DNA from 2 places in the Cellulosimicrobium sp. AB352 genome. Region 1 is predicted to be linked to the other one. Evidence: predicted binding sites of a transcription regulator. Region 1 holds the regulator's gene; the other holds the start of a gene.
What was found. Region 1 encodes LexA, which represses DNA repair genes until DNA is damaged. Its sites were predicted from a motif close to TCGAACANNTGTTCGA; they were not measured.
Positions count from the first base shown of each region.

Region 2: a site for LexA is predicted at 5,749-5,764, ahead of uvrA (excinuclease ABC subunit UvrA). Genes of this name have one in related genera too.

Region 1 is NZ_JBMVFX010000010.1:83,587-91,198, reverse strand. Features, by position in the region: gene ACPCUX_RS09340 (HelD family protein) at 1-697, shown strand, start outside; gene serA (phosphoglycerate dehydrogenase) at 786-1,985, shown strand; gene ACPCUX_RS09330 (pyridoxamine 5'-phosphate oxidase family protein) at 2,105-2,524, shown strand; gene ACPCUX_RS09325 (DUF5302 domain-containing protein) at 2,586-2,780, opposite strand; gene ACPCUX_RS09320 (aldo/keto reductase) at 2,991-4,088, shown strand; gene nrdR (transcriptional regulator NrdR) at 4,173-4,703, opposite strand; gene ACPCUX_RS09310 (LysM peptidoglycan-binding domain-containing protein) at 5,070-5,444, opposite strand; gene lexA (transcriptional repressor LexA) at 5,781-6,515, shown strand; gene ACPCUX_RS09300 (L-lactate dehydrogenase) at 6,630-7,612, opposite strand, start outside.
Region 2 is NZ_JBMVFX010000001.1:251,018-258,629, forward strand. Features, by position in the region: gene uvrB (excinuclease ABC subunit UvrB) at 1-2,044, shown strand, start outside; gene ACPCUX_RS01145 (TerC family protein) at 2,324-3,322, shown strand; gene ACPCUX_RS01150 (TerC family protein) at 3,329-4,462, shown strand; gene ACPCUX_RS01155 (YciI family protein) at 4,505-4,804, opposite strand; gene ACPCUX_RS01160 (MBL fold metallo-hydrolase) at 4,911-5,618, opposite strand; gene uvrA (excinuclease ABC subunit UvrA) at 5,794-7,612, shown strand, end outside.

The DNA.
Region 1 (7,612 bases):
CGGCCACGTCGTGGTCGACGAGGCGCAGGAGCTGTCCGCCATGGCGTGGCGCATGCTCGTGCGCCGGTGCCCGACGCGGTCGTTCACGGTGGTCGGCGACGTCGCCCAGACGTCCTCGCTCGCGGGCGCCCGGTCGTGGAAGGGCATGCTCGACCCGGTCTTCCGCGACGCGTGGCGGCTCGCCGAGCTCACGGTCAACTACCGCACCCCGGCCTCCGTCGCGGACGCGGCCCGACGCGCGGCCGTCGCGGCCGGCCTCCCGGTCTCGCCGCTCACGTCCGCGCGCGACGTCGAGGACGCCCTGCGCGTGGTCGAGGTGGCACCGGGCGCGCTGGAGGCACGCGTCCGGGCCGAGGCCGAGGCCGCGCGCGCCGAGTTCGTCGCCGCGGAGTCCGGCCGCGTCGCCGTCGTCGCGGCCGCGCCCGCGGTCCCCGCGCTGCGGGCCGCGCTCGGGCTCGCCGACGCGGGCGGCGAGGACCCGGTCGTCGTGCTCGACCCGGTGCAGGTCAAGGGGCTGGAGTTCGACGCCGTGGTGCTGGTCGAGCCCTCCGACGTCGCGACCGGGCCCTCGGGCCCGTCCGACCTGTACGTCGCCATGACGCGGCCGACCCAGCGCCTCGTCGTCGTGCACGCGCGCCCGCTGCCCGCAGGCGTCGCCCCCGCGCCGTCGGACGACGCACGGGGCGCCCGAGCCTGACAGCGGTCGCGTCCGGGCGCGGGGTCACCTCGTCCCGAGGGTCAAGACCCGTTTGGTCCGGACCGCGGGACGGGCGCACCATGGGGGCGTGCTACGCGCCCTCCTCCTCGAAAACCTGCACCCCCTCGCCGCCTCGAACCTCGAGGCCGCGGGCATCGACGTCACCGTCCGCACCGGGGCCCTCGACGAGTCCGAGCTGATCGAGGCGCTCGACGGCGTCCACCTGCTCGGCATCCGGTCCAAGACGAACGTCACGGCGAACGTGCTCGAGAACGCCCCCGACCTGGTGGCGCTCGGCGCGTTCTGCATCGGCACGAACCAGATCGACCTGCGCTCGGCCGCGACGCAGGGCGTCGCCGTGTTCAACGCGCCGTTCCAGAACACGCGCTCCGTCGTCGAGCTCGCGCTCGCCGAGATCATCGCGCTCACGCGCCGCCTCACCGAGCGCGACCGCGCGCTGCACGAGGGCCGCTGGGACAAGTCGGCGGAGGGCGCGCACGAGGTCCGTGGCCGCACGCTCGGCATCGTCGGCTACGGCAACATCGGCACGCAGCTCTCGGTGGTCGCCGAGAACCTCGGCATGTCGGTCGTGTTCTACGACACGGCGGAGAAGCTCGCGCTCGGCAACGCGCGCCGCATGGACACGCTCGACGAGCTGCTCGAGCAGGCCGACGTCGTCACGCTCCACGTCGACGGGCGCCAGGGCAACGCCGGGCTCTTCGGCGCCAAGCAGTTCGCCCGCATGCGCCCGGGCTCGATCTTCCTCAACCTGTCGCGCGGCTTCGTGGTGGACTACGGCGCGCTGCGCGAGGCGATCGTCGAGGGCCGCGTGGCCGGCGCCGCGGTCGACGTCTTCCCGCACGAGCCCAAGCGCAAGGGCGACGCGTTCGACTCCGAGCTGCGCGGCCTGCCGAACGTCATCCTCACGCCGCACATCGGCGGCTCGACGGAGGAGGCGCAGGAGGCGATCGGGCAGTTCGTGTCCGCCAAGCTGCGCGACTACCTCACCACCGGCTCCACGACGCTCAGCGTCAACGTGCCGAACCTCGCGCTCGAGCAGACGACGGGCATCACGCGCATCACGCACCTGCACCGCAACACCCCCGGTGTCCTCGCCGCCGTCAACGCGACCCTGGCCGAGCACGGGACGAACATCGAGGGCCAGCTCCTCGCCACCCGCGGCGAGATCGGCTACGTCGTCACCGACGTCGGCTCGCGCGTGGAGCCCGCCGTCATCGAGGCGCTGGCCGCGATGGAGCAGACGATCGCCCTGCGCGTCCTCGACTGACGCGGCCCAGCACCCCGGGACCCTTCGCCGCGCGCGGCCCGTCCGCACGCGGCGAAGGTCCTCGGCGGCCATGACCTTCGCCGCTGAGCGCCTCTCGCGCGCCGGTGCCACGATGAGGCATGACCGGATACACGCACGACGCGCCGCAGATCCTCGACGCCGACGCGTCGTGGGACCTCGTGGAGGGGACCCACGTCGCACGCCTCGCCGTGAGCGTGCGGGGCGAGCCGGACATCTACCCCGTGACCGTGCGGGCGCACGAGCGCACGCTCGCGTTCCGCACGGTCCCCGGCACGAAGCTCGCGACGCTCGCCATCAACGAGCGGGTCGCCCTGGAGTGGGACCACGTCGACGACGACGGGGCGTGGAGCGTCGTCGCGCGCGGCACCGCTCACCGTCTGCGCACCGAGCACGAGGTGGATCCCGTCCGGGAAGGTGCGGACCCGCTCGTCCCCACCGTCGACGTCCCGACCGAGGAGTGGGTCGTGGTCGAGGCCCACGAGCTCACCGGACGACGCTTCGCGCGCGCGGAGCCCTAGTCCCCCGGACGCACGACGTCCGGCCGCCCCGCAGGGGACGACCGGACGTCGGGGGTGGTGCTCAGCCGGACTTGCGGCGGAACGTGCGCTGGACCGGTCCGACGGTCTCCGAGCCGTGCACGGAGCCCGTGTTCGACTCGCCGTCCGCCGTGCGGTGGCGCGCGGCGTTCTTCCGGTCGAGCGCCTCCCGGAACTTCGCCTTGGCCTCCTCGGTCGGTGCGGTCTCTGCAGCGGGTCGCTGCTGGTCGGACGCCATGGCGGTCTCCTCGTCGACGGGGAACTCGGTGGGGGCACTGCGGTCGGCCCGACGCTGCGGGCACCCCGCCAGCCTCCCCCACCGGGCGGCCCGACGCCACCTGATTTGTCCGCTCGGACCGGCCGTCCCGGCCTTGCGGGCGCGGGCGCTGGGGACCGCGCCGCGAGCGCCGACGACCGCGCGGCGAACGCCGTCGGGTAGCGTCGGGACGTGTCGCCCGATCCCACGCCGCAGGCCTCCCCCGCTCCTCCCCACGCCACAGGCGGTCCCGCGCCGGCGCGTGCCGCGCTCCCGCACCGTGCGCTCGGCCGGAGCGGCCTGCGCCTGCCGGAGGTCGCGCTCGGGCTCTGGCAGAACTTCGGCGTCGCCGACCCCTTCTCGACGCAGCGCGAGATCGTGCTGCACGCCGTCGACCGTGGCGTGACGCACCTCGACCTCGCGAACAACTACGGGCCGCCCGGCGGCGCCGCGGAGGAGTCGCTGGGCCGGCTGCTCGCGCGCGAGCTCCGGCCCGTGCGCGACGAGCTCGTCGTGACCACCAAGGCGGGCTACCGCATGGGCCCCGGCCCCTACGGCGAGGGCGGGTCCCGGAAGTACCTGCTCTCGTCCCTCGACGCGTCGCTGCGCCGGCTCGGGCTCGACCACGTCGACATCTTCTACTCGCACCGCTACGACCCCTCCACCCCGCTCGAGGAGACCATCGGTGCGCTGGCGACGGCGGTCCGGTCGGGGCGCGCCCGCTACGCCGGCATCTCGTCGTACTCGGCGCGGCGCACGCGCGAGGCCCTGCGGGTCGCGGCCGACGTCGGGGTCGAGCTTGTCGTCACCCAGGTCTCCTACTCCATGCTCAACCGGTGGATCGAGGCGCCCGACCCGCACGACGAGGCGGGGGCCACCGTGCTCGACGTCGCGGGCGACGAAGGGCTCGGCGTCGTCGCGTTCTCCCCGCTCGCCCAGGGCATGCTCACGGACCGCTACCTCCACGGGGTCCCGGACGGCTCGCGCGCGGCGCGCGGGGGGCCGCTGCGCCCGGCGTTTCTCTCGGAGGAGAACCTCGACCGCGTGCGCCATCTGGACGGGCTCGCGCGCGCCCACGGGCGGACGCTCGCGTCCACGGCGATCCGCTGGGCGCTGCGCGACCAGCGCGTCACGTCGGTCCTGCTCGGCGCGAGCTCGACGCGCCAGCTCGACGACAACCTCGCGGCCCTCGAGGCCCCCGACCTCTCCCCCGAGGAGCTCGCGGCCGTCGACGACCTCCCCGTGGACACGGGCATCAACATCTGGGCGACGCGGTCCAGCGACCTGTAGCGCCGCGGCCGCGCGCAGCCGTGTCCGGCTGTGCGGACCGAACCTCGGACCGGAGGCGCGAGGCGCGGGACCGTCGCGTGACCGTCAGGCCTGGGGTGCCGTCTCGCGGTCGGTCGCGACGTCGTCGGTGGCCTCGGCCGCCGCACGGCCCGCCGCCGCCTCGCGCTCCTCCCGGTCGACGCGCAGCGACGTGATGGCGCTCTCGAAGTCCTCGAGCGAGTCGAACGCCTGGTAGACGCTCGCGAAGCGCAGGTAGGCGACCTCGTCGAGCTCGCGCAGCGGCCCGAGGATCGCGAGACCGATCTCGTAGGCGTCGAGCTCGGCGCTCCCGCTCGCGCGGATGGTCTCCTCGACGCGCTGCGCGAGGACGGCGAGGTCGTCCTCGTTCACCGGGCGCCCCTGGCAGGCCTTGCGGACGCCGTTGACGATCTTCTCGCGCGAGAAGGGCTCGGTCACGCCGGACCGCTTGACCACGGACAGGCTGGCGGTCTCGATCGTGGTGAAGCGACGGTTGCACTCCGGGCACTGGCGTCGCCGGCGGATGGAGGCACCGTCGTCGGACGTGCGGGAGTCGACGACGCGGGAGTCCGCGTGACGGCAGAACGGGCAGTGCATGGCGGGCTCCTCCGCGGGTCGCGCCGACAGGTCGGCGCGACGAACGTATGTCGTCGCGGGCGCGCGGTGCAACACGCCGACGACGCGCCGGGCCGCGGACAGCAGAACGGGGGCGGTCGAAGTCGACCGCCCCCGTCGGGACGCCCCCGTCCCCATCTCGCGCGCGACTCGCCTCGCGCGCGGCGACGTGCACAGGAGTCGCGGTGGTCCGCACACTCCTCGCCTCGTCCGCCCAGCCCCCCAGCCGGCGTGTGAGGTGACACTAACTTAGGCGGACCTAAGGCGCCGGCGCAACCCTCGGCCGCCACCTGTCGCGCGTCGGCGCCGTGTGCTGCGTCACAGGATCTGGACCGCGCGCGCGTCGCGTCACCGCTCGGCGACCGGGAGCAGGATGGTCTGGCCGGCCCGCACGCCGGACGAGGGCAGGCCGTTCAGCTCCACGAGCCCGCTGACCACCTCCCGGAGGTCCTCCCCCGGGGTCGCGACACCCTGGGCGAGCTCCCACAACGTCTCCCCCGCGCTCACGACGTGGACGCGAACCTCGACCGGCTCCCCGGGCCCGCTCGCGACGGCCAGCCCGACCCGCGCCGCGAGGACGAGCACGACGGCCACGAGGAGCACGAGGACCGCACGGCCGCGTCGCGTGAGCCGCAGCCGCGCCTCCGGGCGCGCACCTCGCTCCGCTGCGCCGCCCCGCCCGAGCGCGGACGGCGCTGCCGTCGCCATCGCCACCGTGTCCATGTCCCCTCCGTCCCGGCCCGCGAGCCCGATCGCCTTCCCCGGTCGATCGGACCCGCGCGCCCGCCTCATCTCCGCGCCGACCCGTTGCGGTCGAACACCTGTACGTAGAACATCTGTACGAATGTCTATCACGAGCGACCGACAGAGTCGAGACATGCTCGAACAGGTGTTTGATTCGTGTCGCATCCTCCCCTAGCCTGGGGTGAGGTCGGTTCGCCGGACATGTCCGCTCGGACCCGGAGGGGCGACCGAGGTCCCGGGGCGCACGCCCCGGGGAGGGGAGGCCGCAGGCCCGGTTGGCGCCGGCGGCACGCGACGGACGAGGGCGGAGCGACCATGGCGGGACGAGGCACGGACAGGGCACGGGGGCTCGCCGAGGTGCGCGAGCTGCCGGACGGGTCGGCAGGGGGTGACGGGCTCACCCCGCGCCAGCGGCTCGTGCTCGAGACCATCCGCGCGTGCGTCGAGCAGCGCGGCTACCCGCCGAGCATGCGCGAGATCGGCGAGGCCGTCGGGCTCACGAGCCCGTCCTCCGTCAAGCACCAGCTCACCACGCTCGAGCGCAAGGGGTTCCTGCGGCGCGACCCGAACCGTCCGCGCGCCATCGAGGTGGTCCAGCCCGACGACGCCCGCCGCGCCACCCCGCTCGCGCCGGCCGGGACGGCCCCCGAGCCCGCGTACGACGGGGCCCACCCCGCGCCGTCGTACGTCCCCGTCGTCGGCCGCATCGCCGCCGGTGGCCCCATCCTCGCGGAGCAGGTCGTGGAGGACGTCTTCCCGCTGCCGCGCCAGCTCGTCGGCGAGGGAGAGCTCTTCCTCCTGCGCGTCCAGGGCGACTCGATGATCGACGCCGCGATCTGCGACGGCGACTGGGTCGTCGTGCGGCGCCAGCCGGTCGCGGAGAACGGCGAGATCGTGGCCGCCATGATCGACGGCGAGGCCACCGTGAAGAGCCTGCGGCGCGCCGACGGCCACGTGTGGCTCATGCCGCACAACGCCGCGTACGACCCGATCCCCGGCGACGACGCCCAGGTGCTGGGGCGCGTCGTCTCCGTCCTGCGCAGCCTCTGAACGGTCTCCGAGCGGCTCCGGGCGCCCCTCCTGGCAGGCTCGGGACACCACGAGAGCCGGGCGGTCCCTCGACCGCCCGGCTCTCGTCGTGCCGGGCCCGACGGGCCCGTGGGCTCAGAGCCCGAAGCGTCGCGCGACCGCGCGCAGCGACTCCGCGGACGAGCGCAGGCCCGCGAGCTCGTCGTCCGCGAGCGGGACCTCGACGCGCTCCGTCGCGCCCCGGCGGTCGACGAGCGTCGGGAGCGACAGGCAGACGTCCTCGAGCCCGTAGATGCCGTCGAGGAGCGTCGACACGGGCAGCACCCGGTGCTCGTCGGCGAGCACCGCCTCGATGATCCGGGTGCCCGCGAGCCCGACCGCGTAGTTGGTCGCGCCCTTGCCCTCGATGATCCGGTAGGCCGACTGCACGACCTCGCGCGCGATCTCGTCGCGCACGTCGCCCGTGAGCGGTCCCCGACCGCCGATGCCCTGCCACTCGAGCAGCGGCGCGCCGCCGATCGTCGCGGAGCTCCAGAGCGGGATCTCGCTGTCGCCGTGCTCCCCCGCGATGTACGCGTGCACGTTCTGCACCGCGACGCCGCAGTGCTGCGCCACGAGGAACCGCAGCCGCGAGGAGTCGAGCACGGTGCCGCTGCCGAAGAGCTGCGTCGGGGGCAGGCCCGAGAACTTGAGCGCCGCGTACGTGACGATGTCGACCGGGTTGGTCACCATGACGTAGACGGCGTCCGGGGCGACCTCCACGAGGCCCGGGAGGATCGTCCGCATGAGCCCGATCGTGCCCTCGGCGAGGTCGAGACGCGTCTGGCCCGGCTTCTGCTTGGCGCCGGCCGTGACCACGACGACGTCGGCGCCCGCGCACACCGCGACGTCGTCGGACCCCTCGACGCGCGCCATGGGCATGAACTGGATGCCGTGCTGGAGGTCGAGGACCTCGGCCTCGACCTTCGCGCGGTTGACGTCGAGGAGCGCCACCGTGCGCGCCGCACCGCGCATGAGCGCGGCGTAGGCCAGCGTCGAGCCGACGGCACCGGCGCCGACGATCGCGAGCTTCGTCGTCCGCGCTCCCCCTCCCGGACCGCCCGTGGTCGCGTCGCCGG
Region 2 (7,612 bases), on a different contig from region 1:
GTCGGGCGACCAGCCCACGGCCATCGCGGACCTCTCGCAGCGCGTCCGCGCGGGCGAGAAGGACGTCGTGCTGCTCGGTGCCACCGGGACGGGGAAGTCCGCCACGACGGCCTGGCTGATCGAGGAGCTGCAGCGCCCGACCCTCGTCATGGCCCCCAACAAGACGCTCGCCGCGCAGCTCGCCACGGAGTTCCGCGAGCTGCTGCCGAACAACGCGGTCGAGTACTTCGTCTCGTACTACGACTACTACCAGCCCGAGGCGTACATCGCGCAGACGGACACCTACATCGAGAAGGACTCGTCCATCAACGACGAGGTGGAGCGGCTGCGCCACTCCGCGACGAGCTCGCTGCTCACGCGCCGGGACGTCGTCGTCGTGGCGTCCGTGTCGTGCATCTACGGCCTGGGCACCCCGCAGGAGTACGTCGACCGGATGGTGCGCCTCGACGTCGGGATGCAGGTGGAGCGCGACGACCTGCTGCGGCAGTTCGTCACGATGCAGTACACGCGCAACGACATGGCGTTCACGCGTGGCACGTTCCGCGTGCGCGGCGACACGGTCGAGATCATCCCGGTCTACGAGGAGCTCGCGGTCCGCATCGAGTTCTTCGGCGACGAGATCGAGAGCATCCAGACGCTGCACCCCCTCACGGGCGAGGTCATCCGCTCCGAGCCGAGCATCCACGTGTTCCCCGCGACGCACTACGTCGCCGGGCCGGAGCGCATGGAGCGCGCGATCTCCTCGATCGAGGCCGAGCTCACGGAGCGGCTCGACGAGCTCGAGCGGCAGAACAAGCTGCTCGAGGCGCAGCGCCTGCGCATGCGCACCACCTACGACATCGAGATGATGCGCCAGATCGGCACCTGCTCCGGGATCGAGAACTACTCCCGGCACATCGACGGCCGCGAGGCGGGGTCGCCCCCGAACACCCTGCTCGACTACTTCCCGGAGGACTTCCTCCTCGTCATCGACGAGTCGCACGTGACCGTGCCGCAGATCGGCGCGATGTTCGAGGGCGACATGTCGCGCAAGCGCAGCCTGGTGGACCACGGGTTCCGCCTGCCGAGCGCGATGGACAACCGCCCGCTGAGGTGGGAGGAGTTCGTCGAGCGCATCGGCCAGACCGTGTACCTGTCGGCCACGCCGGGCGACTACGAGCTCTCGATGGCGGACGGCGTCGTCGAGCAGATCATCCGCCCCACGGGCCTCGTGGACCCCGAGGTGATCGTCAAGCCGACCACCGGCCAGATCGACGACCTCCTGCACGAGATCCGCGAGCGGGTCGACCGCGACGAGCGCGTGCTGGTCACGACGCTCACCAAGAAGATGGCCGAGGACCTCACGGACTACCTGCTCGAGAAGGACGTGCGGGTCCGCTACCTCCACTCCGAGGTCGACACGCTGCGCCGCGTCGAGCTGCTGCGCGAGCTGCGCCTCGGCGAGTACGACGTCCTCGTCGGCATCAACCTGCTGCGCGAGGGCCTCGACCTGCCCGAGGTCTCGCTCGTCGCGATCCTCGACGCCGACAAGGAGGGCTTCCTGCGCTCGCCCAAGTCGCTCATCCAGACGATCGGCCGCGCGGCCCGCAACGTGTCCGGCCAGGTGCACATGTACGCGGACCGGATCACGCCGGCGATGGCCGCGGCGATCGAGGAGACCGAGCGTCGCCGCGAGAAGCAGATCGCGTACAACACCGAGCACGGCGTCGACCCGACGCCGCTGCGCAAGCGCATCTCCGACGTGACCGACATGCTCGCGCGCGAGGACGTGGACACCGCCGAGCTCCTGGCCGGTGGCTACCGCCAGCCGGGCAAGGGCGCGAAGGGCAAGGCCCCGGTGCCGGGCGGGCCGAAGGAGGGCGCATCGTCGGGCAACCGGCTCGCGGGCGCCGCGGCGAGCGACCTCGCGGAGCTCATCCAGGAGCTGAGCGACCAGATGCACGCGGCCGCGGGCGAGCTCCAGTTCGAGCTCGCAGCCCGGCTGCGCGACGAGATCTCGGGGCTCAAGAAGGAGCTGCGCCAGATGCACGCCGCGACGGCCTGACCGGTCCTGGGGGGGACCGGCCGGGGGTCGCCGCGGGCGCGCCCGCGGAACAGTCCACGGTGGCGTGGTGTTGTCACACGAGCAGGAGCGATGGCCTATGCTGGCTCCTCGTTGAAGGGGAGTATTCCTCCGCGGTGATGTCGTCATCACGGTCGGCGCAGTCGTCGGCCCGGTGTCACCGGTCCCGCAACCACCAGCCCGCGTCTCGGACGCGCGCGCATGGCGGTGCGTGGCGGAAGAGACCTTCGGTACTCAGTGCTACGTACCGGAGGTTTCTGCATGGACGTCCCCGTCTGGGCCTGGCTCGTCACCATCGGCGTGATCCTCGCGATGCTCGCCGTCGACTACGTCGGCCACGTGCGCACGCCGCACGCCCCGAGCCTGCGCGAGGCCAGCTGGTGGTCCGCGGGCTACGTCGCCGTCGCGGTGCTGTTCGGCGGCATCGTCTGGGCCGTCTGGGGCTCGACGTACGGCGGCGAGTACTTCGCCGGCTACATCACCGAGAAGAGCCTGTCGGTCGACAACCTCTTCGTCTTCGTGCTCATCATGACGAGCTTCCGCGTCCCGCGGCTGTACCAGCAGAAGGTGCTGCTGATCGGCATCACGATCGCGCTCATCCTGCGGACGATCTTCATCCTCCTGGGCGCCGCGCTCATCGAGAACTTCAGCTGGATTTTCTACGTCTTCGGCGCGTTCCTGCTGTACACCGCGTGGACGCAGGTGAAGGCGGGCTCCGGTCACGACGAGGAGTTCCACGAGAACGGCGCGCTCAAGCTGACCCGCCGCCTGTTCCCGACGACGGAGACGTACGTCGAGGACAAGATGACGACCAAGATCGACGGGAAGCGCTTCATCACCCCGATGCTCATCGTCATGATCGCGATCGGCAGCGCCGACCTGCTGTTCGCCGTCGACTCGATCCCCGCGATCTTCGGCCTCACGCAGGAGACGTACCTCGTGTTCGCGGCCAACGCGTTCTCGCTGCTCGGCCTGCGCCAGCTCTACTTCCTCATCGACGGCCTGCTGGACCGCCTCGTCTACCTCGCCTACGGCCTCGCCGCGATCCTCGGCTTCATCGGCGTGAAGCTGCTCATCCACGCGCTGCACAAGAACGAGGTGCCGTTCATCAACGGCGGTGAGCACATCACCGTCATCCCGGAGATCCCGACCGCCCTGTCCCTCGGGTTCATCGTCGTCGTGCTCACGATCACCACGGTCGCGAGCCTTGCCAAGGACCGCGCCGACCGTCGACGCGAGGCCGAGATCTCGGAGGGCTAGCCACCGATGATTCACGAACTTCCCGTCTGGTTCGAGTGGGCGTCGCTGTCGGCGCTCGCCGTCCTGCTCCTCGTCGACCTGTTCGTCGTCGGGCGCCGGCCGCACGTCCCGTCCATGCGCGAGAGCGCGCTGTGGGTCGGGTTCTACGTCGCGCTCGCGCTCGTCTTCGGGGCGGTCGTCGGAGCGGTGGGGGGCGCGGCACCGGCCGGGGAGTTCTACGCCGGGTGGCTCACCGAGTACAGCCTCTCGGTGGACAACCTGTTCGTGTTCGTCATCATCATGGCGCGCTTCGCGGTCCCGCGGGAGCAGCAGCAGCGCGTCCTCATGGTCGGGATCATCGTCGCGCTCGTCCTGCGGGGAGGGTTCATCCTGGCGGGCGCGGCGATCATCTCGCAGTTCGTCTGGGTGTTCTACCTGTTCGGCGCGTTCCTCGTGTACACGGCGATCAAGCTCGTGGCGGGCGGCGACGAGCCCGAGGAGTACCACGAGAACCGCGCCGTCCGGGCGCTGCGCCGGGTCCTGCCGCTCGGCACCCGGTACGACGGCGGCCGGCTGCGCACGGTCGAGGACGGCAAGCGGGTGTTCACGCCGCTCGTCGTCGTGTTCCTCGCGATCGGCAGCACCGACCTGCTGTTCGCGTTCGACTCCATCCCGGCCATCTTCGGGCTCACGCAGGACCCGTTCATCGTCTTCACGACGAACGTCTTCGCCCTCATGGGGCTGCGCCAGCTCTACTTCCTGCTGGGCGGTCTGCTCGAGCGGCTGGTCTACCTGCCGATCGGCCTGGCCGTCATCCTCGGGTTCATCGGCGTCAAGCTCATCCTCGAGGCGCTGCACGAGAACACGCTGCCGTTCATCAACGGCGGCGAGCACCTCGAGGCGGTGCCGACGGTCCCCATCTGGCTCTCGCTCGTGGTGATCGTCGGGGCGCTCGCGGTCACGACCGTCGCGAGCCTGCTGCGCACCCGTGCGCTGCACGCACGGAGCGAGCCGGCGGACGGCGAGGAGCCCGGGACCGCGGCGTCGTCCACGGAGGACGTCACGGAGGACGCCACGGAGACCGTGACCGACGAGGCGCCCGCCGCGGGGGAGACCCCGCCGCAGAGCGGCGGGGTCCCTCGTGGGGGCGCCGCGCGCTAGCGCCCGGCCGGGACGGCGGTGCCGGCGAGCGCGCGGCCCGGCTCAGACGCGGTCCGCCCAGTCGCCGATCACCGGCGACCACGGGCGGACCGCGCGCTGTGCGACCAGCCCGGCGCGCGCGAAGGGGTCCTCGTCGAGGACCGCGGCGACGGCGTCGGGCGTCTCCCCGTCGAGGACGAGCAGCGCTCCGGCGGGCGCGTCCTCGTGGGCGGGAAGCGGACCGGAGGCGAGCAGCGTGCCCCGGGTGTGGAGGTCGGCGAGGAACGCGCGGTGCTCGGGTCGCAGGGCGTCGAGCTCGGCGCTGCGGTCGGCGTAGACGTAGGTGACGGCGTGGATCGGCATGGAGCCAGTGAACCAGGCCGGCCCGACGGCGCGGGGCCCGGTCCGCGCCTCGGCTGCCCCCGTGCTGCCTGCCGCCCGCTACCGGTCCCGCGCCATCGGCCACGCGCTACCAGCCCCGCTCACGCCACTCGGCGAGGTGCGGCCGCTCGGCACCGAGCGTCGTGTCGGCGCCGTGACCGGGATAGACCCACGTGGCGTCGTCGAACCGGTCGAAGACCCGCTCGACGACGTCGGACAGCAGGCTCGCGAACCGCGCCGGGTCGCGGTCGGTGTTCCCGACCCCGCCGGGGAAGAGCGAGTCCCCGGTGAACAGGTGCACCCGGCCGGGCACGGCGTCGGCCTCGGCGACGTCGTCCGGCTCGCGGTAGGCGAGCGCGACGGAGCCCGGCGTGTGCCCGCGCAGCGCCACGACCTCGAGGTCGATCGCGCCCACCCGCAGCACGTCCCCGTGCCGTAGGCGGCGCTCGACGGGTACGCCGGACGCCGCGGCGACCGCGTCCGCGTCGGGCTCGCCGGCAGCCGACCACGCGCCCGTCGCACCGACGACCGGCGCGAGCGCCCGGAGATGGTCGGCGTGCCGGTGCGTCGTGACGACGCCGTCGAGCCGTCCCGACGGCGAGCCCGCCCGCACGAGGCCGAGCACGTCGTCGGGCGCGTCGGCGGCGTCGACGAGGAGCTGGGCGCCGGTGCGCCGGCACGTGAGGAGGTAGACGTCGTTCGCGAGCGGCCCGACGGCGAGCTTGCGGATCTCGACCTCGTCGAGGCGTCGCAGGTCGTGCGGGCCGCCCACGGCGACCTGTCCGGTGTACGTCATGCGCCCAGTGTGCCGTCCGCTCGCGGCGGGCGGTGCGCCGCGACCCCGGGCCGCGGTGACCCGGGTCACGGCGGAGCGCGTGGACGTGGGGCGCTCGTGTGCGTTCGCCGGGTGCCGTGCGGAGGTGACGTCGAACACCTGTGCGAGTGTGGGTGGTCCGCCGTACGATGCTGCGGTGAGCAATCGCCTCGTCATCTCCGGTGCCCGCGAGCACAACCTGCGCAACGTCGACCTCGACCTCCCGCGCGACAAGCTCATCGTCTTCACGGGGCTCTCCGGCTCGGGCAAGTCGTCGCTCGCCTTCGACACCATCTTCGCGGAGGGGCAGCGCCGGTACGTCGAGTCGCTGTCCGCGTACGCGCGCCAGTTCCTCGGCCAGATGGACAAGCCGGACGTCGACTTCATCGAGGGCCTGTCTCCCGCGGTCTCGATCGACCAGAAGTCCACGAACCGCAACCCGCGCTCGACCGTCGGCACCATCACCGAGGTCTACGACTACCTGCGCCTGCTGTTCTCGCGCGCCGGGACGCAGCACTGCCCGGTGTGCGGCGAGCGCGTCACCGCGCAGACCCCGCAGCAGATCGTCGACCGCCTCCTCGAGCTGCCCGAGGGCACGCGCTACCAGGTCCTCGCCCCGGTCGTGCGCGGCCGCAAGGGCGAGTACTCCGAGCTCTTCAAGGAGCTGCAGACCAAGGGTTTCGCCCGCGCCCGCGTCGACGGCGAGGTGCGCACCCTCACGGACGTCCCGGCGCTCGAGAAGAAGCTCAAGCACGACATCGAGGTGGTCGTCGACCGCCTCGTCGCGCGCGAGGGCGTCCAGCGCCGGCTCACCGACTCGGTCGAGACGGCCCTCGGGCTCGCGGGCGGGCTCGTCGTCGTCGAGCTCGTCGACGCGGACGCGGACGACCCGGCCCGGGAGCGCCGTTTCTCGGAGAAGCGCGCGTGCCCGAACGACCACGAGCTCGCGCTCGACGAGATCGAGCCGCGCACGTTCTCCTTCAACGCCCCGTACGGCGCGTGCCCGGAGTGCACGGGCATCGGGTTCCGTCTCGAGGTGGACCCGGACCTCGTGGTGCCGGACGACGAGAAGTCGCTGCGCGAGGGCGCGGTCGCGCCGTGGGCGCAGATCTCGTCGGAGTACTTCGAGCGCGTCCTCACGGCGCTCGCGGACGACCTGGGCTTCTCCATGGACACGCCGTGGCGCGCGCTGCCCGAGCGCGCGAAGAAGGCCGTGCTCCACGGCCAGAACCACCAGGTGCACGTGCGGTACAAGAACCGCTGGGGCCGTGAGCGGCAGTACTCGACCGGCTTCGAGGGCGTCATCACCTTCCTCGAGCGCCGGCACACCGAGACCGAGTCGGACTGGTCGAAGGAGAAGTACGAGGCCTTCATGCGCGAGGTCCCGTGCCCCGTGTGCCAGGGGGCACGCCTCAAGCCGGAGGTGCTCGCGGTCAAGGTCGGCGGCAGGTCCATCTGGGACGTGTGCCGCCTGCCCCTGCGCGAGGCCGCGGCGTTCCTCGGCTCGCTCGAGCTCGGCGCGCGCGAGCGCGCCATCGCGACCGAGGTCCTCAAGGAGATCGACGCGCGCCTCGGGTTCCTGCTCGACGTCGGCCTCGACTACCTCTCGCTCGAGCGACCGGCCGCGACGCTCTCCGGCGGCGAGGCGCAGCGCATCCGGCTCGCGACGCAGATCGGCTCGGGCCTGGTCGGCGTGCTCTACGTGCTGGACGAGCCGAGCATCGGCCTGCACCAGCGCGACAACCGCCGGCTCATCGAGACGCTCACGCGCCTGCGCGACCTCGGGAACACGCTCATCGTCGTCGAGCACGACGAGGACACCATCCGCACCGCGGACTGGGTCGTCGACATCGGCCCGGGCGCGGGGGAGCACGGGGGGCGCGTCGTGCACTCGGGCGACTACGCGGGCCTGCTCGAGGCGCCGGAGTCCGTCACGGGCGCGTACCTGTCGGGGCGTCGCAGCATCCCGCTGCCGG